2 regions of the Stenotrophomonas maltophilia group sp. P373 genome follow, and region 1 is predicted to be linked to the other one. Evidence: riboswitches for the same ligand, from Rfam matches in the RefSeq annotation. Region 1 holds a riboswitch; the other holds the start of a gene.

Region 1 (14,580 bases):
CGTGCTGTCCGGCGCGGTGATGGATCCGCGCGCGCTGACCGAGCTGTTCCCGGACTGGGCCGAGCGCGGCGCACCGCTGAAGCAGAAGGTCACCCGCGACGAATTCCTGTTCCTCAGCGAGACCGGCGCGCGCAGCACCCCCAATGCGCTGCTGCCGGAGTGCTTCCACAACGAAGGCAACTACATCATCAGCCTGGGCGAAGTGACCCGCTGGCTGGCGCAGCAGGCCGAGGCGCTGGAGGTTGCGATCTTCCCGGGCTTCGCCGCTGCAGAAGTGCTGTACGGCGACAACGGCGAGGTGATCGGCGTGGCCACCGGCGACATGGGCATCGAGAAGGACGGCAGCATCGGTCCGGCCTTCGAGCGTGGGATGGCGCTGCACGCCAAGTACACGATCTTCGCCGAAGGTGCGCGCGGCCACCTCGGTCGCCAGCTGATCGCCCGCTACAAACTGGACGAAGGCAAGGACCCGCAGGCCTACGGCATCGGCATCAAGGAGCTGTGGCAGATCGACCCGGCCAGGCATGAGCCGGGCCTGGTGGTGCATGCGGCTGGCTGGCCGCTGGACAGCGACACCTACGGCGGCGCGTTCCTGTACCACGCCGACGGCGGCAAGGTCGCCATTGGTTACGTGGTCGGCCTGGACTACAAGAACCCGTGGCTGAGCCCGTTCGAGGAGTTCCAGCGTTTCAAGACCCATCCCTCCATCCGCAAGCACCTGGAGGGCGGCACCCGCATCGGTTACGGCGCGCGTGCGATCACCGCCGGCGGCCTGCTGTCGCTGCCGAAGACGGTGTTCCCCGGGGGGGCGCTGGTCGGCTGCGAGGCCGGCTACCTCAACGCCAGCCGCATCAAGGGCAGCCATGCCGCGATCAAGACCGGCATGCTGTGCGCCGACGCCGCGTTCGACGCGCTGGCCGCCGATCGCCAGCACGATGAACTGAGCGCCTACCCGAAGGCGTTTGAAGCCAGCTGGCTGTTCACCGAACTGCAGCAGGCCAAGAACTTCAAGCAGTGGTTCAAGAAGGGCCAGACCGTTGCCACGCTGATGACCGGCGTGGAGCAGTGGCTGCTGCCGAAGCTGGGCGTGCGCAACCCGCCGTGGACCCTGCACCGCACCCAGCCGGACCACGCCTGCCTGGAGCCGGCGTCGCAACACACCCGCATCGCCTACCCCAAGCCCGATGGCGTGCTGACCTTCGATCGTCTCAGCTCGGTGTTCCTGAGCAGCACCAACCACGACGAGAACCAGCCCAGCCACCTGACGCTGAAGGATCCGAGCATTCCGGTGAAGGTGAACCTGGCCGAGTACGCCGGTCCCGAAGCCCGTTACTGCCCGGCCGGCGTGTACGAGTTCGTCGGCGACGCCGGCGACGCGCGCCTGCAGATCAACGCGCAGAACTGCGTGCACTGCAAGACCTGCGACATCAAGGATCCGACCCAGAACATCGTCTGGGTGACCCCGCAGGGCGGCGGCGGCCCGAACTACTCGGGCATGTGATCGCCCCGGGCTGCGACCGCGTGTCGCAGCCCGGCCGCTCCACCGCACCGCTATCCTGCCCGCCCATGCGTGCCTCCCGCCTGCTCACCACCGTTGCCGTGGCCCTGCTTGCCACGGCCTGCCAGCGCCCGCCGGCGGCGCCGGCGACGCCCGAACAGGCCCGCCAGCAGGCCATGCAGCGCGCGTTCGAACTGTGCGCCGGCTGCCACACCGTGCAGCCTGGCGGCATCCACCGCTTCGGCCCCAACCTGCACGGCGTGATCGGCCGTCGCGCCGGCAGCCTGCCCGATTACGGCTATTCCGACGGCATGCGCCGCGCCGACATCACCTGGAGCGCGCAGACCCTGGACGCGTTCCTGCAGTCGCCCACCCACGTGGTGCCCGGCACGCGCATGTACAACGCCTTTCCCAGCGCCGAACGCCGCGCGCTGGTGATCGCCTACCTGCAACAGCAGTCGGCTCAGTGAGCCAGTCGCTGCAGCTGATGCTGCAGCCTTGCCACGAACGCCGTTACAGCGGCGAACACCGGTGCCGGATCGGCCTCGGTCGCATCCTGCAGGCGCTCGACCAGCGCGTTGGCCTGCCCGGCCAGTGCGCTTGCCCCGATCGCCCCCAGACCGCCCGCCTGGCGATGCAGGTGGAGCGCCGCAGTCGCGCGGTCACCGGCCCGCACGGCGCGCTGCACCGCCGCCAGATCGCTTTCACTGGCCTGCAACAGGCTGTCGCGCAGCTGCTCGGCCACGGCGCGCGAGCCATAGCACTGCTGCAGGGTGGCCAGATCAGGCAGCACTTCAGCGTCGTCGGCGACAGTCTCCTGCACCGGCGCATCGAATGACTGGCCCTGTGCCTGCGGCAGCCAGCGCAGCAGCGCGGTGCGCAGCGTGGCCAGCGACAGCGGCTTGGCCAGCACCTCGTCCATGCCGGCTTCGCGGCAGCGGCGTGCATCGTCGTCCAGCACGCTGGCGGTCAGCGCCAGCACCGTCAGCCGCGGCTGGCCGGTACGGCCCTCGCGCTCGCGCAACAGGCGGGTGAAACCGAAGCCGTCGAGTACCGGCATGCGGCAGTCGGTAATGACCAGGTCGAAGGCCTCCGATGACAAGCGGTCCAGTGCCTGCTGGCCATCGCCCAGCAGCACATGGGGTACGCCCAGCTGCTGCAGCCGCCACGCCATCATCGCCTGGTTGGTCGGGTGGTCCTCGATCACCAGCACGCGTGCCTCGCGCAACGCCGGCGGCAGCAGCGCCGCCTGCTCCTGCTCCGCAACCAGCGCTTCAACGTCACCCCTGCCTGCCTCCACCAGCGCCAGCCGCACCTCGGCGCGGGTGCCCTCGCCCAGCGTGCTGTGCAGCTCCAGCTCGCCGCCCATCATCTGCACCAGGCGCTGGCAGATGCTCAGGCCGAGGCCGGTACCACCATGGTCGCGCTGGATGTAGGCTCCGGCCTGGGTGAACGGCGCAAACAGGTGCTGCAGCTGTTCCGGTGCGATTCCGATGCCGGTGTCGGTGACGCTCAGGCACAGCGGCTGGCTGCCGTCGTCGGCGGTCGGGCCCAGTACCTCCAGCTGCAGCCGCACTTCGCCGCGCGCAGTGAACTTGATGGCATTGCTGAGCAGGTTGAACACGATCTGGCGCAGGCGCACGCCATCCACTTCGTGCGCTGCCGCCAGCTGAGGGTCGATCTGCACATGCAGCTCCAGCCCGCGTGCACTGGCCTGCGCCGACATCAACCGGCACACGCTTTCCAGCAGCGGCCGCAGCGGTTGCGGTACCGGCTCCAGGCGCAGTGCACCCGCTTCCAGCCGCGAGTAATCGAGGATGTCGTCGAGGATCTGCCGCAGCATCTGCGCCGAATCCTCGATCACGCCGAGGATGCGCTGCTGCTCGCTGTCCAGCGGTGAGTGTGCCAGCACCTCCAGCATGCCCAGCACGCCGCTCATCGGCGTACGGATCTCGTGGCTCATCGTGGCCAGGAAACGCGATTTGGCCTCAGCGGCCTGCTCGGCGTCCGCCTTCGCCGCCGCCAGTGCATCGGCCTGCATCCGCGCCTCGCTTACATCCACCCAATACCCGCTCCAGATCACCGCGCCTTCTTCGGCGGCGTAGGGATGGGCCTGGCTGCGCACCCAGCGCACGCCTTCCCCGTCGCTGCGCAGGCGAAACTCCAGGATCAACGGCGCGAACTGGTGCGCGGCCTGCTCGATGGAATGCAGGATGCGCGCGCGGTCCTCCTGCTCGACGCGTTCCAGCAACACCCTCGCATCCTGTTCGGCCTGCTGCCGGGTAATACCGAACAACGCAGGCAGGTCGCCGGCGATGAACGGGAAGCTCAGCGTGCCATCGGCATCGCGACGGGCCTGGTAGACCACCGCCGGCAGGTTGTCGGTCACCTCGGCCAGGCGCTGCTCCAGCTGGCGGCGTCCTGCCACCTCACGGCGCAGCCGCCAATGGCCCACGCCATGCACCAGCAGTGCGGTCAGCAGCACCATCAGCACGGGCACGCCCCACCGCAGCAGATTGCTCCAGTCGACCCCATTGCGGTACTCCACCGCCAGCCAGGCGCTGCGCAACGCCTCGCGCTTGCGTGGGGTCATCTGCAGCAGCAGGCGATCGAAGGTCGTGGCCAGGGCCGCATGGCGGCGATCCACCGCCAGCGCCAGCTGGTCGTTGAAACCGGCCGGAGCCGCGACCTGCATCCGCCCCGGGAAACGGCTGCGCAGCAGGTGATCGACCACGGCAAGGTTGCCCACATAGGCATCGGCTTCACCCTCAAGCAGGCGCTGCAGCGCCTGCTCGGCACTCCGCGCAGCAATGATCCGGGCCTGCGGCGCCTGTTGCTGCACATAGCCACGCACGCGCTCCGGGTCGGACAGCAGCACGCGCTTGCCCTGCAGGTCGGCCAGGCCCAGCAGCGATTCGCCATCGCTCCTGACCACAATCACGTTCGGCACGCTGATGAAGGGCTGGCTGAACACCCAGTCCGGGCCCAGGTAGCGCGAATCAACGGGTATGCCCATCACCGCCTGCAGTTCACCGCGGCGGGCCTTCTCACGCACCTCGTACCAGTCGTGGCTGTTCTCGACCTTCAGGTTGGCGCCGGCCTGCATCAGGCGCTGCAGGTACTCGCTGGCCAGGCCACTGGGCCGGCCATCCTCGCCGGTGAACGACAGGGGCGCGGCATTCGGCGCGAAACCGATCATCAGCGGCTGCTCCAGCACACGCTTCTCGGCCTGGCTCAGCGCCAGCTGCGCCGATGCCGACCAGTGCGGCGGTGACAACCAGCGTTGTGCGAGGGCATCGCGCTGGGCCTGGCTGGTCGCGGCCAGCGCCAGGTCCAGGGCTTCGGCCAGGGGTTGCTTGCTGTTGGGAATGCCGAAGTGCAACCGTTCAGGGGGCAGGTCGCTCGGCCGCAACAGCGCCACGCCCTGCAGGCGCCGGCTGGCAATCAGCTCGGTGGCGACGAAGGCATTGCCGATGTAGACGTCCGCTTTGTCGTCTATGACCATCTGCAATGCGCTCAACGTGTCATTTGCGACAAGCTGGCGGGCACGCGGGAATCGGGCGCGCACCTGCGGACCGGTCAGGAAGTCCTGTTCGATCACCACCCTCAGCCCATCCAGGTCCGGCATGTCGGAGGCACGCAGGTCATCGGGCCGGCCCACCAGTGCGAGCGGCGCCTCACTGTAGGCCGCGGTATAGACCATGCAGCGGGTGCGGTCGGCACTGAGGCCGACATTCATCACCACGTCGATTTCGCCACGACATGCCGCATCCAACACGGATGTCCAGTCCGGATAGCGGCGCGCCTCGACCTTCACACCGAGCTGGCGAGCAAGATGCGACAGGTAGTCCGGTCCCAGCCCGACCTGCTCGCCATCACGGAGGGACTCGAAGGGCGGCCAGCCGCTGTCATACTGCCCGACAACGATGGTCGGATGCGCCACCAGGTATTCGCGCTGCAACGGGCTGAGCGGCAGCAGGCCAGGGGCCGGCTGTGCCTGGGCCACGGGCAGCGCCAGCACCGCCAGCAGCAGGAGCAGCCCGCGAACAGCCCACCTACGCATCTGCGTCGATCTCCTAGAATCCTGCCAGGGACCGCGATGGTCGCGGTCCGGCGTGCCCGATGGCCATACTAGAGCATGAGCTTGCGCATCATCATCGCAGACGATCACCCCGTGGTCCGTATCGGTACCCGCGCCGTCATCGAGTCGAGCGGCGTCGGCCGCGTGGTCGGCGAGGCCGACAGCGCGCAGGCGCTGATGACCCTGCTCGCCAGCCAGCCCTGTGACCTGCTGGTCACCGACTACTCCATGCCGGGCAGCCCGCAGGCCGACGGCTTCGCCATGATCGGCATGATCCGCCGCCGCCATCCCGACCTGCCGGTGCTGATGCTCAGCGTCTCCAGCAACCTGGCGATCCTGCGCATGGTGCTCGACAGCGGCGTGCTCGGCCTGGTCGACAAGAGTTCGTCGATGGACGAACTGCCACAGGCCATCCAGTCGGTCTACCGCGGCCAGCCCTACATCAGCCGCAGCCTGCGCGAGCGGGTGGAAGCGGCCGGCAGCTGGCGCATGCGCGAGGGCGACGGCAAGCCGCTGTCCCCGCGCGAGGTGGAGGTGCTGCGCTTGCTCGGCACCGGCATGACGGTAAAGGAGATTTCGCTGCTGCTGCACAAGAGCGTCAGCACCATCAGCCGGCAGAAAGGCGATGCGATGCTCAAGCTGGGGCTGAAGGGCGATGCCGAATTGTTCGACTATCTGCGTGACGGGAAAATCTGAGACGCGATTCACATAATCGCACCGGCAACAATGCGAGGTCGAAGGAATCGACCGGCGCATGTCCGGCCGCCAGCGGGCAGAGCCTGGCGCTTCGCAGCGGTTCGGTGCAGAGCGCGCCTGACGTGCTGCAGCCGCAGCAGGAGACCCCGCAGGAGCAGGCGCGGCAGGCCCAGAAGGCGATGGGCGTCGGACATGCCAACGCCCTGGCAGAGAAGGGCGGGGCCGCCCCTGCGGCCCTTTCCTTTCCGCCAGCTGAGCGGCCGCAGCCGCTTTCAGCCTTGCTTCATGCCGCCTGCCGCTAGATGAATGCGCAAGCCGCTCGGTGCACCAGGCAATGTTCCGGCAATGTTGGAACGCCAGCGTGGACATCACGGCAGCCGGGGCGCCCCGCGCCCTCCCTGCCCAGCGTGGCATGCACCTCACAGGAGAACGAACATGCTCAGTACTTCCACACTCAGCTTCCGTGGTCTGGCGATGGCTCTGGCGATGGTTGCCGGTGTCGCCGTGGTCAGCGATGCCAGCGCGATGTCGAGGAAGGACAAGCGCACCCTGGTCGGCGCCGTGGTCGGTGGCGTGGCCGGCAACCTGCTCTCCAACGGCGACCCTGCGGCCACCGTCGGCGGTGCCGTGGCCGGTGGCGCAATCGGCAATCTGACCACCTCCGACCGCCGCGACCGTCGCTATTACGACAATCGCTACGACCGCCGTTACGATCGTGGCTACTACCGCAGCGGCTACTACAACCGTGGCGACGACCGCCGCTGGCAGCGCGAGCGTTATTACGACAACCGCTACTACCACGACCGCGGTCGCCATCGCGGCTGGTAAGCGGCACGGCGGCGTTACCCTGCCGATGGCAGAAACGGGCGGGTCGATGACCCGCCCGTTTGCGTTGGCCGCGCGCATGGCGTTGAATGCGCAGCCTTGGATGTGACTTTCCCCTCTCGGGCTGCGGCATGACGTCTACCTCCCACCGCGTGCAGGGCCTCAACAACGACGAGGTCGCTGCCGACTGGCCACCGATCAGCGCGGCGGACATCGCGTGGTTGCGACAGTGCTATCCGCAGCTGGACAGCGGCAGCCAACCGCGCTGGCACAGCCCGCGACCGCTGTCGGCTGCCGCCATCGTCGATGGCACGCGCGGCGCGGTATTCATCAAGCGCCATCACCACAGCGTGCGCAACGCGGCCTGCCTGGAAGAAGAACACCGCTTCATCGCCCATCTCGACGCTGCTGGCGTGCCGGTGACGCAGGTGCTGGCAGCGACCGATGGTCACACCGCGGTCGAACACGGTGACTGGACGTTTGAACTGCACGACGTCGGCGCAGGCGATGACCTGTACCGCGACGCGGTGTCGTGGTCGCTGCTGACCGATGTCGCGCAGGCCCACGAAGCCGGACGCGCACTCGCACAGCTGCACCGCGCCGCCGCCAGCTACCACGCGCCCCAGCGCAGCACCCATCTGCTGGTGGCGCGCGACGACCTGATCCGCGCCGACGATCCGATCGCCGCAATCAAGGCAGGTCTGCACGCGCGCCCCGGCCTGGCCCGCTATCTCGCGCGCATTCCGTGGGAAGCACAGCTGCGGCGTGACGTGCTGCCTTGGCACACGGGACTGGCCGAGCGCCTGCGCGACGAACCACGGCTGTGGGCGCACAATGACTGGCATGTCTCCAACCTGCTGTGGCGCGACGGGCAGGTCAGCACCGTGCTGGATTTCGGCCTGGCCTCGCCCACCAGTGCACTGTTCGACCTGGCTACCGCAATCGAGCGCAACGCCGTGGCATGGCTGGAGCTGGAGCGCGGCATGGAGGCGGTGCGCATCGATATCGCGCTGGCGTTGCTCGATGGCTACCGCCAGGTGCTGCCGCTGTCGGCGGCACGCGTGCACCTGCTGGCCGACCTGCTGCCGATGGTGCATTTCGACTTCGCACTGTCCGAAGTGGAGTATTTCGAGGGCGTCACCGGCTCGACCGCCAATGCCGATGTGGCGTGGCAGCCCTTCATGCTCGGCCATCCGGCGTGGTTCCATACCGCCCCGGGGCAGGCACTGCTGCAGGCCCTGCACGCCGCCGCGTGATCCGGTTGACGCAGCGTTGGGGTCAGATCCCTTTCTGCAGGAAGGGGATCTGACCCTGGGTGGCGCTCGCAAATCCGTACCATTTGTAGTGAAATGGTCACCTGAAGCGGGGGTGCCTGGATCTGCCAGGCTGAGAGAGTCCCTTGGAACCTGATCCGGTTTGCACCGGCGTAGGGAGCTTTGAGCCGCAGCCACACCCCCGTCATGGGCCGGTGCACCTGCGCGCCGTCGCTTCGTCTCCCTTGTTGTCCGAAGACGAACCGAATGAACCGCTGCCTGCGCCCCACCCTGCTCTCCCTCGCCCTCTGCGCCGCGCTGCCGCTGCACGCCAGCGAGGCCGAAGCGTCCCCCGATGCGGCTGCCACCGGCGCCGAGCGCTCGCCGACTGAACTGGCGGCGGTGCGCGTGCAGGCCGGCAAACCGAAGGCCGATACCTCGCGCGTGAATGCCTTCGGTGGCGGCAGCTGGAAGGACACGCCCGCGTCGATGAACGTGCTCGAGCGCGATTACCTCGACCGCCGCCAGGTACGTTCGCTGTCCGAGCTGGCCAGCAACGATGCCTCGCTGGGTGATGCCTACGCGCCGGTGGGCTACTACCAGAACATCGCCATCCGAGGCTTCGCACTGGACGCGGCCACCGGCTACCGCTTCAACGGGCTGTCCATCGCCGGCGAACAACGCCTGGCGCTGGAGAACGTGCAGTCGGTGGAGATCCTCAAGGGTGAAGCCGGCCTGGCGGCAGGCGTGATGGCGCCGGGCGGGATCATCAATTACATCGGCAAGCGCCCGGCCGAAGTGCGCACCGCCACGCTCGGCACCGATTCGGAAGGCTCGCGCTACGTTGCCGTCGATGTCGGCCACTGGATCACCCCGCGCTTCGGCGTGCGCCTGAATGCCGCATGGGATTCCAGCAATTCCTACGTCGAGCACGCCGATGGCCGCCGCAACTTCTACTCGCTGGCCGCCGACTGGCTGATCGGCGAGCGCGGCAAGCTGGAAGTGGATGCCAACTACCAGACCAGCTCGCAGCGCTCGGTGTCCGGCTACCAGCTGCTGGGCGCGCGTGACCTGCCGCGCGGTGTCGACCGCGAGCATCTGCTCGGCTACCAGCCGTGGCAGCGCCCGGTGGATATCGCCAGCACCAACATCACCGCGCTGCATACCTACGACTTCAATGAGGCCTGGCAATCACGTGTATCGGTAGGCCATAGCCGTTCGGTGATCGATGACAACGTCGCCTTCGCCTACGGCTGCTACTACGCCGCACAATGTGCCGATGGCAGCGTGCCGGGCAATTATTTCGCACCCAACGGCGACTATGACATCTACGACTACCGCAGCCCGGACGACACCCGCCGCAACCAGCAGGCTCGTGCCGAACTGCGCGGCCGCTTCGAGACCGGCAGCGTCGGTCACCAGCTGACCGTCGGCGCCGACTACTTCCGCCGCACCGTGGACAAGCGCCCGAGCGTCAACGAGTACGTCGGTACCAGCAACATCCACGAGGCACCGGTGCCGGTGTTCGCGCCATCGCCGAAGATGCCGGGCCCATCCGCACGACGCCTGGACAGCCGCCAGACCGCGTTCTTCGCGCTGGACCGGATGAGCTTCGGTGACGACTGGCAGTGGCTGGCCGGTGGCCGCTTCGTCCGCCTGGGTGAGCGCGCCTATGACAAGCGCGGCACCCCGCAACGCCACAGCCGCCTGTCGCGTTTCCTGCCACAGACCGCCGTGGTGTGGAAAGCCACCGACCAGCTCAACGCCTACGCCAGTTACGTGCGCGGCATTTCGCTGGGCCAGGAAGCGCCGTTCTGGACCAGCAATGCCGATACCTTCCTGCCGTCGGTGCAGTCGCGGCAGCTGGAAGTGGGCCTGAAGTACGTGCCGGTCGAGGCGCTGACGCTGGGCGCAGCCGTGTTCCGCATTTCGCAGCCGTACCAGTACGCCAAGCCGGACAACAGCGACGTGGGCTACACCTTCGTCGAGGAAGGCACGCAGACCCACACCGGGCTGGAGCTGACCGCCAACGGTCAGCTGACGGATGCATTGCAGATCGTGGCCAGCGCCAGCGTGCTGCAGGCGCGTGCGCGCGACACCGGCACGCCAGCCTATGAAGGCCATCAGCTGGTGAACGTGCCGAAGGTACGCGCCAGCGTGCACGTGGCCTACGCGCTACCGTTCGTGCAGGGCCTGGACGTGACCGGCGGCTGGCGCTATGCCGGTGCCAACGTCGCACGTGCCGACGGCGGCGTGCGCGCACCGGACTACTCGGTGTTCGATGCTGGCCTGCGCTTCCAGCATCGCCTGCACGAGCGTGCGGTGACCTGGAACCTGTCGGTGGACAACGTGTTCAACCGCTTCTACTGGCGCGATACCGGCAGCAGCGGCGGTGACTACTACCTGTTCCCCGGTGCACCACGACAGGCCCGCCTGTCGGTGACGTTCGCGCTGTGAGCAGCGTGATGCTCGAGTGGAGCGCCGCGCTGTGCAGCATCCTCGGCGTCTGGCTGATGGCCCGCCGCCGGTTGTCTGCATGGCCGGTGGGCCTGCTGTCGGTCACGCTGTATGGCCTGGTGTTCGCCGAGGCCAAGCTGTACTCGGACACCCTGCTGCAGGTCGCCTTCGGTGGCTTCCTGGTCTATGGCTGGCTCAACTGGCGCCAGCACGCCGCCGATGAGGGCAGCATCCGCATCGTGCCGCTGGCGCGCGGCAAGCTCTTGCGTGACCTGGCCATCGGCCTGTGCGGCGGCGTGATGCTGGGCGCCGGCATGCACACCTTCACCGATGCCGCGCTGCCGTGGCTGGACGCGATGCTGACCGCACTGAGCCTGGTCGGCCAGTGGTGGCAGGCGCGCCGCCACGTCGCCTGCTGGTGGGTATGGATCGCCGTGGACGTGGTCTATGTGGGTGCGTACCTGTTCAAGTCGCTGCATGTGACCGCCGCGCTGTACGTGTTCTTCCTCGGCCTGGCCGTGTTCGGCCTGCGCGCATGGAGCGCGGCCGCACGCGAGCCGCAGGTGGCAACGCAGTAGAGCCACGCCATGCGTGGCTGTTGCGGGCAATCGGCGCGCCATCCACGCATGGCGTGGATCTACGGGCTCAGGGCCAAACCCAGGCGCAGCGGCTGGCGCATGTCGGCCGGTGGGGCCGCCTGCAACGGCGCAGCCTGCAGCGTCGCGCGCAGGTCGGCGTCGACCCGGGCATCACCCAGGCTGTCGAATTCCAGTTTCGAGATATGGCCATCCGCCGCGATCCACAGGCTCACCGGCAGCGGCGTGGGCGTGTCCGGATGTGCCTGCAGCCATTCCAGCACGCGCTGCGCCTGCGGGTCCTGCTCCTGCTGCAGGCGCTGCTGCAGCTGGCCACCCACGGCGGTGGCGTAGGCCATCCAGTGTGCAGGGGCTTCGTGTGCGGACACTGCGGCACTCCCCAGTGCCAGCGCACCGAACCACGCTGCCAGCCGCTTCCACCTGCGGCGTGCGCCGCTCCTGTTTCCGGTCATGGTCATCGCCCGCCTCCTGCACTCCCATCCAGCACGACATGGTCGGCGCGGTAGATGACAGGCGGATGGCGGCACAGTAGAGCCACGCCATGCGTGGCTGCTACGGGCAGCGTGCGCACCATCCACGCGTGGCGTGGATCTACTGGAACAGAGCGGTCCGTAGCATGCGCAAGGACGGGAGCCGCGATCACTCGCCCAGGTCAGCCAGCACCTTGCGCGACGGCGCGAAGAAGGTCACGCCGGTGGTGGCGGTGGAGAAGTCGAGGATGCGGTCGTGCAGCGGCGCGGGATTGCCGATGAACATGCGCTCGAGCATCTTCTCGATCACCCACAGGCGGCGCGTGTAGCCGATGAAGTAGGTGCCGTACTCGCCACGGCCCGGGTTGGCGAACGGCATGTTGTCACGCAGGATTTCGTGCTCGCCATCGGCGTCTTCGATGGTGCACAGCGTCTTGTGCGACTTCTGCGCATCGGCCGGCGCATCGTCCAGCTCGATGTTGTCGTGCTTGGTGCGGCCGATGATCGCCTCCTGCGCCTCGGTCTTCTGCGCGCGCCAGGCATCGAGGTTGTGCAGGTACTTCTGCACCACCACGTAGCTGCCGCCGGCATGCTCCGGGTCTTCATCGCCAACAATGGTGGCTTCCGGCAGCGACAGTCCTTCCGGGTTGGCGGTGCCGTCGACGAAGTCGAGCAGGTCGCGGCCATCGAAGTAGCGGAAGCCGGCCACGTCATCGACCGCCTCGACCGCATCACCGAAGGCCATCAGCAGGTTGCGCTCGAACGCCACGATCAGGTCCATGGTGCGTGCGCGGATGTGGTACAGCAGGTCACCGGGCGTGGACACAGCGGTGTGGGTCGCGCCCTTGATCTCGCGGAACGGCTTCAGCTCGCGTGGCGGCGTGGAGCCCACCAGCGGCTGCCACACGCGATGGCCGATGGCCACGTTGCAGGTGAAAGTGCGCTCGATCTCGCGGATGGCGGTGTTCTTGATCAGATCATCAGTGCTGGCCAGTACCTCCCGTGCCTTGGCGATCGACGCCTCGTCGTCCTTCACCTTCAGCACCAGGAACGCCGCCGAGTGGGTGAGCGGCGCGGTGATCTGCTGCGGCTCGTTGTCGAGCGTGTGGTTGAGGGCGGTGATCGGTGCGGGCTGGGAATTCACGGCAGTTCCTGCTGGCTTGAGGCGGGTGCATCGTCAATGGCGACGTGCCGGGATCATAGCGGAACCGCCTGACCGGCGACGGAGCAGTTCTCGTTCCGTCCTGCGCGCAGTACCGTGCATTCCTGCGCTACATGGAACTGCTGCGGCCCACTCCGGGCGATACGCTGGCAGCGACCGCTTGGCAGACCGCGTTCGCGCAGCCAGTCGAACACCTCGCCGGGGCACCCCCATGCCCTGCGGCAAACGACACGACGTCACTGTGAAACCGCGGCACTGCACTGCAAGGGCATGGTGAACTGCCACCGCTTGCACTTGCCGAAACGGCTGCGCCCTTCGCACGCACGCTCGATCTCACCGTTCAGTTCGGCAGCGGGAAGGCCCCAGGTTGCACACTGGCGCGTTGCGGTCTGTTCGGCCGCCTGCCGGTTGGCTGGTGTCAGTTCGGGCGTCTTGCTCAACAGGGTCAGCACAACCCGGCCTTCCGAACGGTTGGCGCCTTTCAGATTCCATTCGGCGCTCGAACGCGCCTGCGTCGTTCCCAGCAGCAGCAGTGCTGCCACAGCGGTGATCGCCTTCATCTTCATCATGTCCCTTGATCGTGATTGCGCTGGAATCCGCCGCGCCAGGCTCTGCAGGACCGCCCTGCGGCCCTGCACTCTACCGGATGCACAGAAAAGAAGAAGCCCGGCGCGAGGCCGGGCTTCGGTTGGCGTGTGGGAGAGAGAGAGAGTCACACGCCAGCACAACACGCTCTAACGACAGGCGTTTGTTACCAGGTGAAGCGCGGGCCCACGAACCACTCGCGGTCGCCGGCCTTGGCCAGCTTCACTTCGCCACTCAGGCCCCAGTTCTGGTTGAACTTGGCGGTGGCGCCGACGCGGCCGTAGAACTCGCCGTCCGGGTTGATACCGTGCTTCTTGGCGTAGTCCTCGTAGCCGGCCATCACGTAGCCTTCCACGTACGGGTTGAACGCGGTACGCACGCCGACTTCGGTCGAGTAGCCGTTGAAGTCCAGGCCGTGCTTCATGTCGAACTTCTGGTACGCGACACGGGCCACCAGGTCGGTGTTCGGTGCGATGCCGTAGTTGTAGCCGGCACCGATGCGCCACTGGTCGACGTCGTTCTTGAACGTGTCGGTCTCCTGCGCGCTGTAGTCGCCGAAGATGTGGAAGTTCGGGTGCACCGCCACGGAACCCTTCACCTTCCAGCCATCGGCGTCGCCGCCCTTGGCATCGGTGTTCACGTAGCCGCCTTCAACGTAGTTGTACGACAGGCCATCGGTTGCCGATGCAGCGAACGGCAGGGCAGCCAGAAGACCCAGGGCGAGCAGCGAATTCTTGTTCATCGGGACACACCTTTAATTATTTTGGTTTCGTCGGCCGCCTCCCGGGAGGGGGAGAGAGAGGAGGCGGTCGACAGGTGTGAATTATCCGTTAGGGGGTCTAATCGACCCTGAATATTGAACTGACTGGTGTATAAATAAGGCTGGCGTTCAGGGAACTCCTCATGCCGCACGCATCCATCGCGTCACTGCTGTTTCCGCTTCATGCCCGGCGCACA
Region 2 (14,580 bases), 1.0 Mb from region 1:
AGTCATGCGTATGCCTGGCAGAAGTACGAAGTTGCGAACATCAGGAATGAATATGAAAGGGTCAAGTCAGCGACGGCGGGCGAGGACCCGCAGCCGCACGTAGTCGGCCAGCGGCTGGCCGAATGCGTCACGAGGCAACTCGGCAAGCAGGCTAGTAGCCGCCTCGCGCACGGTGGCGCGGGCCTCGGCGGGCAGGTCATCCAGCAGTGGCGCGGCGAATACCCGCAGCCAGCCGGCCACGCCGGTCGGCAGCGGGGTCGGGCGCGGCGTGCATTCGATCAGTTGCACCTGGAAGCCATGCTGGCGCAGGCGGTCGGCATAGGCATCGGCGGTCGGGAAGTACCACTGGAAGGTGCTGGCGCCATGGCCGTGGGCCACGCGTGCGGCCTGTACCGCCGCGACGATCGTGGCCACGTTGCCATGGCCGCCGAACTCGGCGACGAAGCGGCCACCGGGGCGCAGCGCGCGACGCACGCCTTCCAGCACGCGGTCCGGGTTGCCCATCCAATGCAATGCGGCATTGCTGAAGACCGCATCGAACTCGCTGTCGAACGACAGCGCGTGGCCGTCCATCACCTGCGCGTCGACGCCACGTGCACGGGCGGCGATCACCAGTTCCGGCGACGCGTCCACGCCGTGGATGCACGCGCCGCTCAGGGCCAGCTCGGTGCTGAGCACGCCATCGCCACAGCCCAGGTCGAGGATGCGCTCACCGGCGCGCGGATCGAGCAGGCGCGCGACCGCGCCACCGAGCAACGGTACGAAGCCGGCATCGATCGCATAGTCCTGGGCGTTCCACTGCTGGCCAGCGGCTGCGCTAGGAGTGTCGAAGGCGCTCATCTCGGGTTCCTCAGGCGGTGGCAGGGGTGGGAACGTCGGTGCTGCTGTGGGCGGTGGCCTGGCGCTGGCGCAGCAGGCGGTTGGCCACATCCAGCCAGGCCAGCGCGGAGGCTTCGATGATGTCCTTGCTGGTGCCGGTGCCGTCGTACTCCACGCCGTCGTGGCGCACGCTCAGATTGGCTTCACCGCGCGCATCGGCGCCGATGCCGACGCTGTGCACCTGGTAGCTGTCCAGCATCAGCTGCACGCCGGTGGCAGCCGACAGCGCGCCGAACAGCGCATCGACCGGGCCGTCGCCCTGCGCGGTCTCGGCCACGCGGTTGCCGTCCGGGTCGGACAGTTCGACCAGTGCATTGGCGCGGCTGCCGACGTCGCTGATGGTCATCGACGCCAGGCGATAGCCCTGCGCGTTGGAGCCGCCCTGCATCAAGGTTTGCAGGTCGGCATCGGTGACCACGCGCTGCTGTTCGCACAGGCCCTTGAACTGCTCGAACACCAGCTTCAGTTCGTCTTCGTCCAGCCAGAAGCCCAGTGCACGCAGGCGTGCTTCGACGGCGGCGCGGCCACTGTGGCGACCCAGCACCATCTGCGAATCTTCCCAGCCCACGTCTTCCGGGCGCATGATTTCGTAGGTGCCGCGATGGCGCAGCATGCCGTGCTGGTGGATGCCCGATTCGTGGGCGAAGGCATTGGCACCGACGATGGCCTTGTTGCGCTGTACCGGCATGCCGACCAGGCGCTGCAGCAGCTGCGAGGTGCCGACGATGCGCGGGGTGTTGATCGAACTGTCCTGTTCGTAGAAGGCCTGGCGCACCTTCAGCACCATCGCGATCTCTTCCAGCGAACAGTTGCCGGCGCGCTCGCCGATGCCGTTGACGGTGCACTCGACCTGGCGTGCACCGCCTTCGATGGCGGCCAGCGAGTTGGCCACCGCCAGGCCCAGGTCATTGTGGCAGTGCGCGCTGAAGATCACGTTGGCGGCATTCGGCACATCGGCGACGCCGGCGATGACCTGCTGGAACATCGCGCGGATCTCTTCCGGCGTGGTGAAGCCGACGGTGTCGGGCAGGTTGATGGTGGTGGCGCCGGCGGCAATGGCTACGCGCGAGACTTCGATCAGGTAGTCCAGCTCGGTGCGGGTGGCATCCTCGGCCGAGAACTCGACATCGTCGATGTAGGAGCGAGCCAGCGAGACGTGCTTGCGTACCGATTCCAGCACCTGCTCGCGGGTCATCCGCAGCTTGTGTTCGCGGTGCAGCGGGCTGGTGGACAGGAACACGTGCAGGCGCGGGTTGGCCGCAGCTTCCAGTGCGCGTGCCGAGGTCTCGATGTCGGCCTGCAGGCAGCGAGACAGCACCGCCAGGGTCAGGCTCGGGCGGCGCAGTTCGCGGCCGATCAGTGCCATCGCTTCGCGGTCGGACTGCGAGCTGGCCGGGAAGCCGGTCTCGATGATGTCCACGCCCAGTTCGTCCAGCGCACGCGCCATCACCAGCTTCTGCGGCGGGCTCATGCTGCAGCCGGGGGACTGCTCGCCGTCACGCAGGGTGGTGTCGAAGATGCGGATGCGCGGGGTGGTAATTCGTTCGATGGTGGTCACAGGGAAATCTCCTCGACAGCGGGTGCGGCGGCTTGCAGGGGGGAAGGGGAAGAGGTGGGGGACGCGAGGGCGCTGGCCTTGCCGGGCGAGCGCGGGGTTTCACTACGCCGTCGCCGTGGTTTGCGCGGCGTGCGCGGCCGGATGTCGGTGAGCAGGCCGGCCAGGACACCCGCATCGATATTCCCGCCGGACACCACCGCGCACTTGCGGCGGCCAGCGACACGGCGGCCTGCTGCCAGCGCCAGCGCACCGGCGCCCTCGGCGATGATGTGTTCTTCCAGTGCCAGCCGGACCAGGGTTTCACGCAGTTCGGCTTCGCGCACGATCACTACGTCGTCCAGCAGCGAGGTGCACAGGCGTCGGGTCAGGAATCCAGGGATCTTCACCCGCACGCCGTCGGCCAGCGAGGCGACGGGGGCGATCTCGCGTACGTCGCCGCGGATGGCGCGCGCCATTGAGTCAACGCCTTCCACCTGGGCACCGATCACGCGCACGCCCTGTGATTTCAGCGCCAGTGCAACGCCGGAGGCCAGGCCACCGCCGCCGATCGGCACGATCACCACGTCCGGTGCGTGCGCGGCCAGCTCGATGCCGACCGTACCCTGGCCGGCAATCACATCGGCGTCGTCGAACGCGGAAAGGAAGCGGTAGCCGTGGCGTTGTGCCAGTTCAACCGCGAAGGCGTAGGCCTCGTCATAGCTGGTGCCATGCTGGCGCACGGTGGCGCCCCAGTGAGCGACGCCGGCGATCTTGGTGGCCGGCGCGCCATGTGGCATCACGGTGATGGCCGGAACGTCCAGGCGGTAGGCCGCCCACGCCACGCCCTGGGCATGGTTGCCGGCCGAGGCGCAGATCACCGGCCGGGTATCGCCGCGCTCGCGGCCGGCCAGCAGCGCGTTCAACGCGCCGCGCACTTTGTAGGACCCGGTGCGCTGCAGGTTCTCCAGCTTCAGCCAGGTGCCGAAGCGCTCGGCATGGTGCAGCGGGGTAGGCGGCAGGAAGCGGCGCAGCCGGGCCTGCGCCGCCAGTACGTCGGCGACGCTTACGTCGCCGACATCGCTTTCCTGGCTGGCATCAGCGGCCGGCATGGGCCACCAGCGGGGTGCAGGCGACCGCCGCATGCGGGCACGGGCGGCGAAGAAGACGCCTCCGTACCGGCACCGTGGTCACTACGGTACGGGTGTTCATACGGATGCTCCTTCCACGGCGGTGACCTGCACGGACACGCAGTCGTAGATCTTCTCGATCTGCCGGCACAGCGTTTCCGCCGGGCGCTGGCCATCCACCACCAGTTGCAGGTGCCAGCGGCCATCGTCGGCGGCCACCGGCGCACCGCTGATCGCACGCGGCGCGAAGCCACGGCGCTCGGCCATGCCGATCACGCGCAACAGCGCGCCTTCGGCCGGGTGCAGCACCAGGTCAAGCCGGTAGTGCATTGGGGATCTCCTGGCGGGCATGGGCGGGGTTGCTTTCCAGCATCGTGCTGTTGGCGGTGTTCGGTGGCACCAGCGGCCATACGTTGGCGCGTGCATCGATGGCGACGTGCAGCAGTGCCGGGCCGGGTTCGGCCAGCAGCGCGGCCAGGCCACCCTCGACGTCATCCCGCGCGTCGATGCGGGTGGCGGAAATGCCGAACACCTGCGCCAGCGCCACGAAGTCCGGGTTGTCGGACAGGTCGATCTCGCTGTAGCGCTCGGCGAAGAACAGCTCCTGCCATTGCCGCACCATGCCCAGCGAACTGTTGTCCAGCAGCACGATCTTCACCGGCAGGCGGCAACGCGCGATGGTCGCCAGCTCCTGCACGTTCATCATGAAGCTGCCGTCGCCGGACACCAGCACCACGGTGCGATCGGGGCAGGCGAACTGCGCACCCATCGCTGCCGGCAGGCCGAAGCCCATGGTCCCCAGCGCGCCACTGGTCAGGTGGTTGCGCGGGTGGTTGAAGCGGCAGTGCTGCGCCACCCACATCTGGTGCTGGCCGACGTCGCAGGCGATCACCGCATCGGCCGGTGCCAGTTCGCTCAGGCGCTTCAGCAGCGCCGGGGCGTAGATGTGCTGGCCCGGTGCGTCGTAGCGCGCTGCGAAACGATCGCGATGCTGTGCACAGCGCTTGCGCCATGCGTCCTGGTGGGCCTTGGGGGAGGGGAAGGCCGCACGCAGGGCGCGGATGGCATGGCCGACATTGCCAGGCACAGCGACGTCGGCGCTGCGCAGCTTGGAGATCTCATATGCGTCCGCATCGATGTGAACGACGCGGGCGAACGGTGCGAACTCGGCCAGCTTGCCGGTGGCACGGTCGTCGAAGCGTGCGCCCAGCACCAGCAGCAGGTCGCTTTCCTGCACCGCCATGTTGGCCGCGCGGGTCCCGTGCATGCCCAGCATGCCCAGCGACTGCGGATGGCTGGCCGGCAGTGCGCCCAGGCCGCGCAGCGTCATCACGGTGGGGATGGCACTGGCCTCCACCAAATCGCGCAGGTCCTGCACCGCATCACCCAGCGCGATGCCACCGCCGGCGTAGACCACCGGCTTCTCGGCCGCGGCCAGCGCGGCAATGGCTTCGGCAATGGCGGCCTCGGCCGGCGCCGGCGGTGGTTCGACGCTGCTGGGCGCATGGGCCGGCAGATGGCTGGCGTCGGCCAGTTGCACGTCCTTGGGCAGGTCGATCAGCACCGGGCCGGGGCGACCTTCGCGGGCGATCCGGAACGCATCGGCCACCACGCGCGGCAGGTCATCGACGCTGCGCACCAGCCAGCTGTGCTTGACGATCGGCATCGTCAGGCCGAACACATCCAGTTCCTGGAAGGCGTCGGTGCCCAGCAGCGGCGTGCCGACCTGGCCGGTGATGCAGACCATCGGTACCGAGTCCAGCATCGCATCGGCGATGCCGGTGACCAGGTTCGACGCGCCCGGCCCGGAGGTGGCCACGCAGACGCCCACCTGGTTGCTGGCGCGGGCGAAACCATTGGCGGCCAGGGCGGCACCCTGCTCGTGGCGCACCAGGATGTGCTTCAGCGACGAGTCCACCAGCGCGTCGTAGAACGGCATGATGGTGCCACCGGGATAGCCGAACAGCGTGCGGACGCCTTCGGCCTCCAGCGCCTGGGTCAGCCAGCGCGCGCCGTTGGGCGGCGCGCTGCGGTGTGTGGAAGAGTTCATGGGGGAACCTTGCAAAGCGGGTGGGGGAGGGCCGCGCGGTTACGCGGCCTGTCCTTGCAACCAGACCATCTTGGCGCGCAGTTCCTTGCCCACCTTTTCGATCGGGTGCTCCAGGTCGGCCTGCTTGAACCTGTTGTAGTTCGGCAGGCCCGCTTCGTACTCGGCCACCCAGTTCTTGGTGAAGGTGCCGTCCTGGATGTCCTTCAGTACTTCCTTCATGCGTGCCTTGGTGCCAGCGTCGATCACGCGCGGGCCGCTGACGTAGTCGCCGTACTGCGCGGTCTCGGAGATGAATTCCAGCATGCGCGAGATGCCGCCTTCGTAGAACAGGTCGACGATCAGCTTCAGCTCGTGCAGTACTTCGTAGTAGGCGATCTCCGGCTGGTAGCCAGCTTCCACCAGGGTCTCGAAACCGGCCTGCACCAGCGCCGACGCACCACCACACAGCACCGCCTGCTCGCCGAACAGATCGGTCTCGGTCTCTTCCTTGAAGGTGGTCTGGATCAGGTTGGCGCGGGCACCGCCGAGGCCGGCCGCATAGGCCTGGGCATGCTGCGCGGCCTTGCCGCTGACGTCCTGGTAGACCGCCCAGATGCACGGCACGCCACGGCCGATCTCGTACTCACGGCGCACCAGCGCACCCGGGCCCTTCGGCGCGACCAGCACCACGTCCAGATCGGCGCGCGGCTCGATCATGCCGTAGTGCACGTTCAGTCCGTGGGCGAACAGCAGGCACGCCCCCTGCTTCATGTTCGGCGCCAGCACATCGTTGTAGAGCTTCTTCTGCACCATGTCGGGGGTCAGCACGGCGACCAGATCGGCGTCCTTCACCGCATCGGCGGGCGCGACCACGGTGAATCCATCGGCCTGGGCCTTGGCTTCGGTCGGACCGCCCGGACGCAGGCCTACCACCACGTCGAAGCCGGATTCGCGCAGGTTCAGTGCGTGGGCGCGGCCCTGGCTGCCGTAGCCGATGACGGCGATCTTGGTCTGGGGCAGGTCGTTGGTGCTCATGGGGGAGGTTCCTTGCGGTGGGAAGAAAAAAGAACGGCCGGTCGTCGAGGTGACGTGCCGGCCGGTCAGGGGAAAGCGGTGGAGGGGGCGCCGCGCATCGCACAGGCACAGCCACCACGAGGCGTGGTGCTGCAGGTCCGGGTTGTGCGATGAGCGTTGGTCATGGTGGTTGCGTCTGAAACCAGGTTCTGAAATGAAAAAACCCGCACCGGGGCGGGTGCGGGTTTTTGAAGAGTTCCGGTGTGTCTGTTGCTTACACGCTGGCTCGTCCCGCACCTGTGGGTTGGGTAATAAGTACGAGCACAAGAATCGAACGCAGCGAGGCGGCGCCGATGGCGGCGGCTTCGATGTGGGTTCGCGGTGGCGTGTTGTGATGCAACATGCGATCGAGAGAAACACAGGCGTTTTGGCGGTGTCAACCCTCACGACAGTTTTTTTATCGGTTTCCAGTGAGTCCAGCGAAATCGCTTGCGCCGCAAGGATGGTTGCCACTGAAAGTGTTTCAGTGAACCCGAATTCACTCCTTTCAACACGCTTTTTGCGCGGATTCCGGGTCGCTGTTCGCCATGCTGGGGCGGACCTTGGTCGGCACCCACCGAAAGGCCATCGCCCATGACCTCTGCCCGATACCGCATGAAGGCCGCAGCGGCGAAGATCGCGGAACCACCTTCCACCGGAACCCGACCGTGTCCCGACGCCTTGCCCGCTCCCTGCTCGCCGCCGCCGTGCTGGCTGCCGTGCCTGCACTGTCCATCGCCGCCGACCGCATCACCGGCCACACCTTCGCCACCCGTTCGGAGGTGATCGCCCCGCATGCGATGGCGGCTACCTCGCAGCCGCTGGCCACCCAGATCGCGCTGGACGTGATGAAGGGCGGTGGCTCGGCGGTCGACGCGGCGATCGCGGCCAATGCCGCGCTCGGCTTGATGGAGCCGACCGGCAACGGCATCGGTGGCGACCTGTTCGCCATCGTCTGGGACCCAAAGACGCAGAAGCTCTACGGCTACAACGGCTCGGGCCGCTCGCCGAAGTCGCTCACCCTGGCCGAGTTCCAGCGTCGTGGCCTGAAGGACATCCCGGCCACCGGCCCGTTGCCGGTGTCGGTGCCCGGTGCGGTCGACGGCTGGTTCGCCCTGCACGACCGTTTCGGTCGCAAGCCGATGGCCGATAACCTGGCGCCGGCCATCCGCTACGCCCGCGAGGGCCACCCGGTGGCCGAGGTGATCGCCTACTACTGGGACCGTTCGGTGCCCAAGCTGTCGCAGTACCCGGGCTTCAAGGAGCAGTTCACGATCAACGGCCACGCCCCGCGCAAGGGCGAGATGTGGAAGAACCCGAACCTGGCCAGCACCCTGCAGAAGATCGCCGACGGCGGGCGCGACGCCTTCTACAAGGGCGAGATCGCGCGCACCATCGGTGACTACTTCAAGGCCAACGGTGGCTACCTGAGCTACCAGGACATGGCCGACCACCACGGTGAATGGGTCGAGCCGGTCAGCAGCAACTACCGTGGCTACGATGTCTGGGAGCTGCCACCCAACAGCCAGGGCATCGCTGCGCTTCAGATCCTCAACGTGCTGGAAGGCTACGATTTCTCGAAGATCCCGTTCGGCTCACCCGAGCATGTGCACCTGTTCGTTGAGGCGAAGAAGCTGGCCTTCGCCGACCGTGCGCGCTTCTACGCCGACATGGCATTCCAGCCGGCGCCGGTGCAGAAGCTGATCTCCAAGGAGTACGCCGCGCAGCGCCGCGCGCTGATCTCGATGGACAAGGCCTTGAAGGAAGTGCAGCCGGGCACACCGAAGCAGCTGGAGGAAGGCGACACGATCTACATGACGGTGGCCGACGCCGACGGCATGATGGTCTCGTTGATCCAGTCCAATTACCGCGGCATGGGCAGCGGCATGGCGCCGCCGGGGTTGGGCTTCATCCTGCAGGACCGCGGCGAGATGTTCGTGCTGCAGAAGAACCATCCCAACGGATACGCACCGGGCAAGCGCCCCTTCCAGACGATCATTCCGGCGTTCATCACCAAGGGGGGCAAGCCGTATGCCAGCTTCGGCGTGATGGGCGGCGCGATGCAACCGCAGGGCCATGCGCAGATCGTGATGAACCTGGTGGACTTCGGCATGAACCTGCAGGAAGCCGGTGACGCACCGCGCATCCAGCATGAGGGTTCCACCGAGCCGACCGGCCAGGCCACGGCGATGACCGACGGTGGCGAAGTGAATCTGGAAACCGGCTTCCCGTACGAGACCGTGCGCGCGCTGATGCGCAAGGGGCATCGCATCGTGTTCGCCGACGGCCCGTATGGTGGCTATCAGGCGATCATGCGCGATCCCGAGACCGGGGTGTACTACGGTGCTTCGGAGAGCCGCAAGGATGGGCAGGCGGCGGGGTATTGAGGTTTCCCGGCCACCGGGCTGAGCCCCCTCGCGGCTGAGCGCTGGAGCAGGTTCATGCGCTGGGGCGTGCGGGTGGGAGTGTCGGGGGACGCCGTAAATACGTCCTTGTAGGCTTAGCCGCGCCATCCATGGCGCGGATACCCCCGCCACTCCCACCCGCACGCCCCCCGAAAATTTCCTTGCGCGTCAGCCACGGAAGAGAAGGAAGAAGATCAAGAGCAAAGGCAACAGCGACAGCCGCGCGCTGTGGGTTGGGGTCGGATCCGTTTTCCGAAGGAAAACGGATCCGACCCCTTCTTGTTTTCCGATACACCTGATCCACGCATGGCGTGGATCTACTGCCGTCACTGGGAGATCGTCGGAGGCGGGGAGGGGGCAGATGGCGGGACCGTCCACGGCATGGATGCCGTGGCCGAGCCTACAGGGACGTACTTGCGGCGTGTCCCGCCATCTGCCCCCTCCCCGCCAAGCAAGCAGAAGCCCAGAGCCGCCTTGGCTTCTGCACTTGCACTTGCCCTTGCTTGAAAAAGCGGTGCAGCCGCAGGGTGCAAAACACCCTCAATCCTGATCGTGCGCGCGTGCGGCCTCGGCCTGCGTCTCCTCCTGCGCCGCCATCTCGCGTGCAATCCACGCATCGATCATGTGCCGCTGGCGCTGCGCCTGCCGCCGCTCCCGGGTGTATTCCTGGTCCAGCACCCGGTACAGGGACACCATCACAAGAAGCATCAGCAGCGCGAACGGCAGCGCAGCGATGGTGATCATGCCCTGCAGCGCCTCCAGTCCCCCTGCCAACAGCAAGGAACCCGCCACGAGCGCAATGCCGACACCCCACGCCACTTTGTGCTTGCGCAATGGCTCGCCCGCGTCGTCCGTGGACATGCTGGCCAGCACAAGTACCGCAGAATCAGCCGAGGTCACGAAGAAGATCATCAGTAGCACCAGCGCAATGCACGACAGCAGCAACGGCAGCGGCATGCTGTCGAACATGGTGAACAGCACCGTTTCATAGCCGTTGCCCAGTGCCTGCAGCAGGTCGGCCTGGCCGAAGATCTGCATCCAGATCGCGGTGCCACCGAACACCGAGAACCAGAAGAAGCCCAGCAGCGTCGGTGCCAGCACCACGCCGATCACGAACTCGCGCACGCTGCGCCCGCGCGAGATGCGCGCGATGAACGAACCCACGAACGGTGCCCAGGAGATCCACCAGGCCCAGTAGAAGATCGTCCAGTCCGCGACCCAGGTGCTGGACGAGAACGGTGACATGCGCAGGCTCATCGTCACCAGCTGATTGAGATAGGAGCCCAACGTCGTCGTGAAGGTGTTGAAGATCGCGCCAGTCGGGCCGAGTACCAGCACCAGCGCGAGCAGCAGTGCAGCCAATGCAAGGTTGAAGTTGGACAGCCATTTCATGCCGCGGCCGACGCCGCTGAGCGTGGACGCCATGTACAGTACGAAAGCCACTGCGATGATGGTCAGCTGCAGCGGCACGCCCGCCTGCACGCCGAACACGCGTTCCACGCCGGCCGCGATCTGTACCGTGCCGAAGCCCAGTGCTGTAGCCACGCCAACCGCGGTGGCGACGACCGCGGAGATGTTGACCATATGCCCGATCCAGCCACGATGGTGACGGCCGATGATCGGTTGCAACATATCGCTGATCTGGCCACGGCCGTTGCGGTTGAACTGGAACCAGGCCATTGCCAGCCCGATCAGCGCGTAGATCGCCCACGGGTGCAGGCCCCAATGGAAGAACGCATAGCGCATGGCGGCGCGCGCGGCGTCCATGCTTTCGGGCGCCAGCCCCTCCGGTGGCTTGCTGAAGTGCGAAATGGGCTCGGCGGCGCCCCAGAACACCAGGCCGATGCCCATGCCGGCGGCGAACAGCATCGACATCCAGCTGGCCCGCGAGAACTCCGGCTCGGCGTCTTCGCCACCGATGCGCAGGTTGCCGAAGCGTCCGAAGGCCAGGTACATCAGGAACACCAGGGCCAGGAACACCACCAGCAGATACAGCCAGCCGATACCGCGGATGAGTTCGCCGAGGATGCTCTGCACCACGGTATTGAAGGGGCCAGGTGCAATACCGGCAAGCAGCACCAGCAGCAGAACCAGTGCGATGGAAACGCGAAACACCATGAAGGAGCTTCTCCGATCAAGGGATTGAGGGGAGCGAGCAGAGCTTGCAGCGAAGGGCCGGCGGCATGCAGCGCGAACCGGGCAGGGGCCGCGTCGGCGGCGAAGGAAGCATCGGTCGCGGGAGCGCGACGGACGTGCACGTTACTGAACGCGACGTCATGGTTCTGTTAACGAATAGCGATTGGGGTCAGATCCGGAAGCGGCCGGTCTATGCTCTAATGCACGCCAAGAAGCGGGGGTACCGAGGCCACGTGGCCACGGTTGAGACAGTCCCTTGGAACCTGATCCGGCTCATACCGGCGTAGGGAAGCTTTGCAATGCAGCCGTGCCCGGACTCCGCCCAAGGACCGTCCGGGCGCGGTCGCAGTGCGCCGCCGCTTCGTCCCTGACCTTCCTGGACGATGCCCGATGAACGCACAGCTCTCCGCCCTGCAGCAACAGGCCCAGCAACTCTCCGAATCCGTGACCCGGCCCATTCCCGGCTCGCGCAAGATCCACGTGCCCGGTTCGCGCCCGGATCTGCAGGTGCCGATGCGGGAGATCGCGTTGACCCGCACCCCGACGCTGTTCGGCGGCGAAGAGAATGCACCGGTCACGGTCTACGACACGTCCGGCCCCTACACCGATCCGGACGCGCGTATCGATCTGTCCGCCGGGCTGCCGGCACTGCGTCGCGGCTGGGTGGAGGAACGTGGCGATACCGAGCAGCTCGAAGGCCTGAGTTCGTCGTTCGGGCGTGATCGCGAGCACGACCCGAAGCTCGCTGCCGTGCGCTTCCCCGCCCGCAGCCTGCCGCGCCGTGCACGGGCAGGCGCGAACGTCACCCAGATGCACTATGCGCGGCGCGGCGTCATCACGCCGGAAATGGAATTCGTTGCCATCCGCGAGAACCAGCGGCTGGAGACGATCCGCGATGCGGGCCTGCTGCAGCAGCACCCGGGCGAGGCGTTCGGCGCCTCGATCCAGAAGATCATCACTCCGGAGTTCGTGCGGGATGAAATCGCGCGCGGCCGCGCGGTGCTGCCCAACAACATCAACCATCCGGAAAGCGAGCCGATGATCATCGGCCGCAACTTCCTGACCAAGATCAATGCCAACATCGGCAACAGCGCCGTTTCCTCGGGAATCGCCGAGGAGGTAGAGAAACTGGTGTGGGCGATCCGCTGGGGCGGTGACACCGTGATGGACCTGTCCACCGGCAAGCACATCCATGAAACCCGCGAGTGGATCATCCGCAACTCGCCGGTGGCGATCGGTACGGTGCCGATCTACCAGGCGCTGGAGAAGGTTGATGGCCGCGCCGAAGCACTGACCTGGGAGATCTTCCGCGACACGCTGATCGAGCAGGCCGAGCAGGGCGTGGACTACTTCACCATCCACGCCGGCGTACTGCTGCGCTACGTGCCGCTCACCGCCAAGCGGGTGACCGGCATCGTCAGCCGCGGGGGCTCGATCATGGCCAAGTGGTGCCTGGCGCATCACAAGGAGAATTTCCTCTACACGCATTTCGAAGAGATCTGCGAAATCATGAAGGCCTACGACGTGACCTTCTCGCTGGGTGACGGCCTGCGCCCGGGCTGCATCGCCGATGCCAACGACGCCGCGCAGTTCGGTGAGCTGGAAACGCTGGGCGAGCTGACGAAGACTGCCTGGAAGCATGATGTGCAGACCATGATCGAGGGCCCCGGCCACGTGCCGATGCAGCTGATCAAGGAGAACATGGACAAGCAACTGCGTGAGTGCGGCGAGGCGCCGTTCTATACGCTGGGGCCGTTGACCACCGATATCGCACCGGGCTACGACCACATCACCAGCGCGATCGGCGCGGCGATGATCGGATGGTTCGGCACGGCCATGCTCTGTTACGTGACGCCGAAGGAGCATCTCGGCCTGCCCAATCGCCAGGACGTGCGCGACGGCATCATGGCCTATCGCATTGCCGCGCATGCAGCCGACCTGGCCAAGGGCCATCCGGGGGCGCAGGTTCGCGACAACGCATTGAGCAAGGCGCGCTTCGAGTTCCGCTGGGAAGACCAGTTCCACCTTGGCCTGGATCCGGAGAAGGCCAAGGAGTTCCATGACGAGACGCTGCCGAAAGATGCGCACAAGCTGGCCCACTTCTGCTCGATGTGCGGCCCGCACTTCTGTTCGATGAAGATCACCCAGGATGTGCGTGACTACGCCGAAGCCGGCATGAAGGAGAAGTCGGAGGAGTTCCGCGCGGCTGGCGCAGAGGTCTACCACCAGGGATGACGAGCAGCCGGGTGCCGGCCGCTGGCCGGCGGCCGGTTGTGCAGGGGCCGGGAGGAGTGCTGGCCAGCGGCCGGCACCACCGCTCATCACGCCGCTCCCCGCTATGCTCCGCGCATCACCCTGGGGGAAGGACACCATGCCCGTTGCCATGACCACCCGTTGGCTGGCCATTGCCCGCCGTCATCCTTCGGCCTGGCTGCTGGGTGCCCAGTTGATCGCGGTGCTGCTGTACCCCGCGCTGGATGACACCGCTGCCGGCCGCGCGGCGCTGGGCATGTTCGGCATGGCGGTACTGGGCCTGGCGCTGTGGGTGGTCCAGCGCAGCCCACTGGGCACCTGGCTGGCACTGCTGCTGGCCATCCCGTCGGTGGTGTTCTCGCTGGCTGGCGCATTGCTCGACCGCAGCGCACTGCTGACCACCGCACAGTTGCTGGAGAGCCTGCTGTACTTCTATACGGCCGGCGCGCTGATTGCCTACATGCTCCAGGACCACAAGGTCACCCGCGACGAACTGTTCGCCGCAGGCGCGACATTCACCTTGCTTGCATGGGCATTTGCGTTCGCATTCGCGGTATGCCAGCAGTGGTACTCGGGCAGCTTCCAGGGCACCGGCGGAGGCTCGCAGCGCAGTTGGATGGAGCTGCTTTATCTCAGCTTCAGCTTGCTGTCTGGCGTCGGCTTGAGTGACGTTGTGCCGTTGCATCCACAGGCACGCGCACTGGTCATGCTGGAGCAGTTTTCCGGCGTGATGTACGTGGCTTTGGTGGTTTCGCGGCTGGTCGGATTGACCATGTTGCGGCGCATGTGAAAATGAACGCCAGATAAAAATTTCGCGCCCGAAAGGGCGCGAATGATGTCGCAAATTATGTGAATTCGTCGGCGAGAGAGAGCCTGATGTCGACCACGCGATAGGCGAGGTAACTTGCATAGGCTAGTATTCGCGCGCTCGATTGTTTTTGCGGTATGCGCCGATGCTTTGTGCGGAGTCTGGCTTTTCGCTGTTCCCAGGACGGGGCGGTATCGAAGGCAAACACTGCCCGGGACCTGTCTCTACTGTGTAGCAGAAAATGAACAGCAGCGAAATCCAGTTCCCGGTATCCGATCGGATCCGGATAGGAGAGTGCACCGTCACTCTGTCCTCGCGCGAAGTCGAGGTCGTCGGCGCGCGTCGCCCGCGCC

Evidence for each region. Region 1 has a riboswitch for thiamine pyrophosphate ahead of ACSYHF_RS00795 (TonB-dependent receptor). Riboswitches for the same ligand answer to the same signal wherever they lie in the genome.
Region 2: linked by a shared signal. The riboswitch ahead of thiC (phosphomethylpyrimidine synthase ThiC) and the one ahead of ACSYHF_RS00795 (TonB-dependent receptor) in region 1 are both predicted to bind thiamine pyrophosphate.

What each region holds. Positions count from the first base shown of each region.
Region 1 covers NZ_CM129994.1:177,151-191,730, reverse strand. The annotation lists gene ACSYHF_RS00825 (electron transfer flavoprotein-ubiquinone oxidoreductase) at 1-1,501, shown strand, start outside; gene ACSYHF_RS00820 (c-type cytochrome) at 1,567-1,968, shown strand; gene ACSYHF_RS00815 (ATP-binding protein) at 1,962-5,561, opposite strand; gene ACSYHF_RS00810 (response regulator transcription factor) at 5,637-6,275, shown strand; gene ACSYHF_RS00805 (glycine zipper 2TM domain-containing protein) at 6,711-7,103, shown strand; gene ACSYHF_RS00800 (phosphotransferase enzyme family protein) at 7,232-8,356, shown strand; TPP riboswitch at 8,455-8,550, shown strand; gene ACSYHF_RS00795 (TonB-dependent receptor) at 8,621-10,810, shown strand; gene pnuC (nicotinamide riboside transporter PnuC) at 10,819-11,388, shown strand; gene ACSYHF_RS00785 (hypothetical protein) at 11,448-11,864, opposite strand; gene ACSYHF_RS00780 (Dyp-type peroxidase) at 12,046-13,020, opposite strand; gene yecR (YecR-like lipofamily protein) at 13,275-13,598, opposite strand; gene ACSYHF_RS00770 (OmpO family porin) at 13,790-14,365, opposite strand; gene ACSYHF_RS00765 (DUF2268 domain-containing putative Zn-dependent protease) at 14,527-14,580, shown strand, end outside.
Region 2 covers NZ_CM129994.1:3,595,112-3,609,691, reverse strand. The annotation lists gene leuC (3-isopropylmalate dehydratase large subunit) at 1-6, opposite strand, end outside; gene ACSYHF_RS16695 (class I SAM-dependent methyltransferase) at 67-840, opposite strand; gene ACSYHF_RS16690 (2-isopropylmalate synthase) at 851-2,437, opposite strand; gene ACSYHF_RS16685 (threonine dehydratase) at 2,434-3,525, opposite strand; gene ACSYHF_RS16680 (ACT domain-containing protein) at 3,622-3,873, opposite strand; gene ilvG (acetolactate synthase 2 catalytic subunit) at 3,857-5,593, opposite strand; gene ilvC (ketol-acid reductoisomerase) at 5,633-6,607, opposite strand; gene ggt (gamma-glutamyltransferase) at 7,294-9,012, shown strand; gene ACSYHF_RS16660 (BCCT family transporter) at 9,571-11,148, opposite strand; TPP riboswitch at 11,373-11,474, shown strand; gene thiC (phosphomethylpyrimidine synthase ThiC) at 11,557-13,401, shown strand; gene ACSYHF_RS16650 (ion channel) at 13,538-14,209, shown strand; gene ACSYHF_RS16645 (winged helix-turn-helix domain-containing protein) at 14,469-14,580, shown strand, end outside.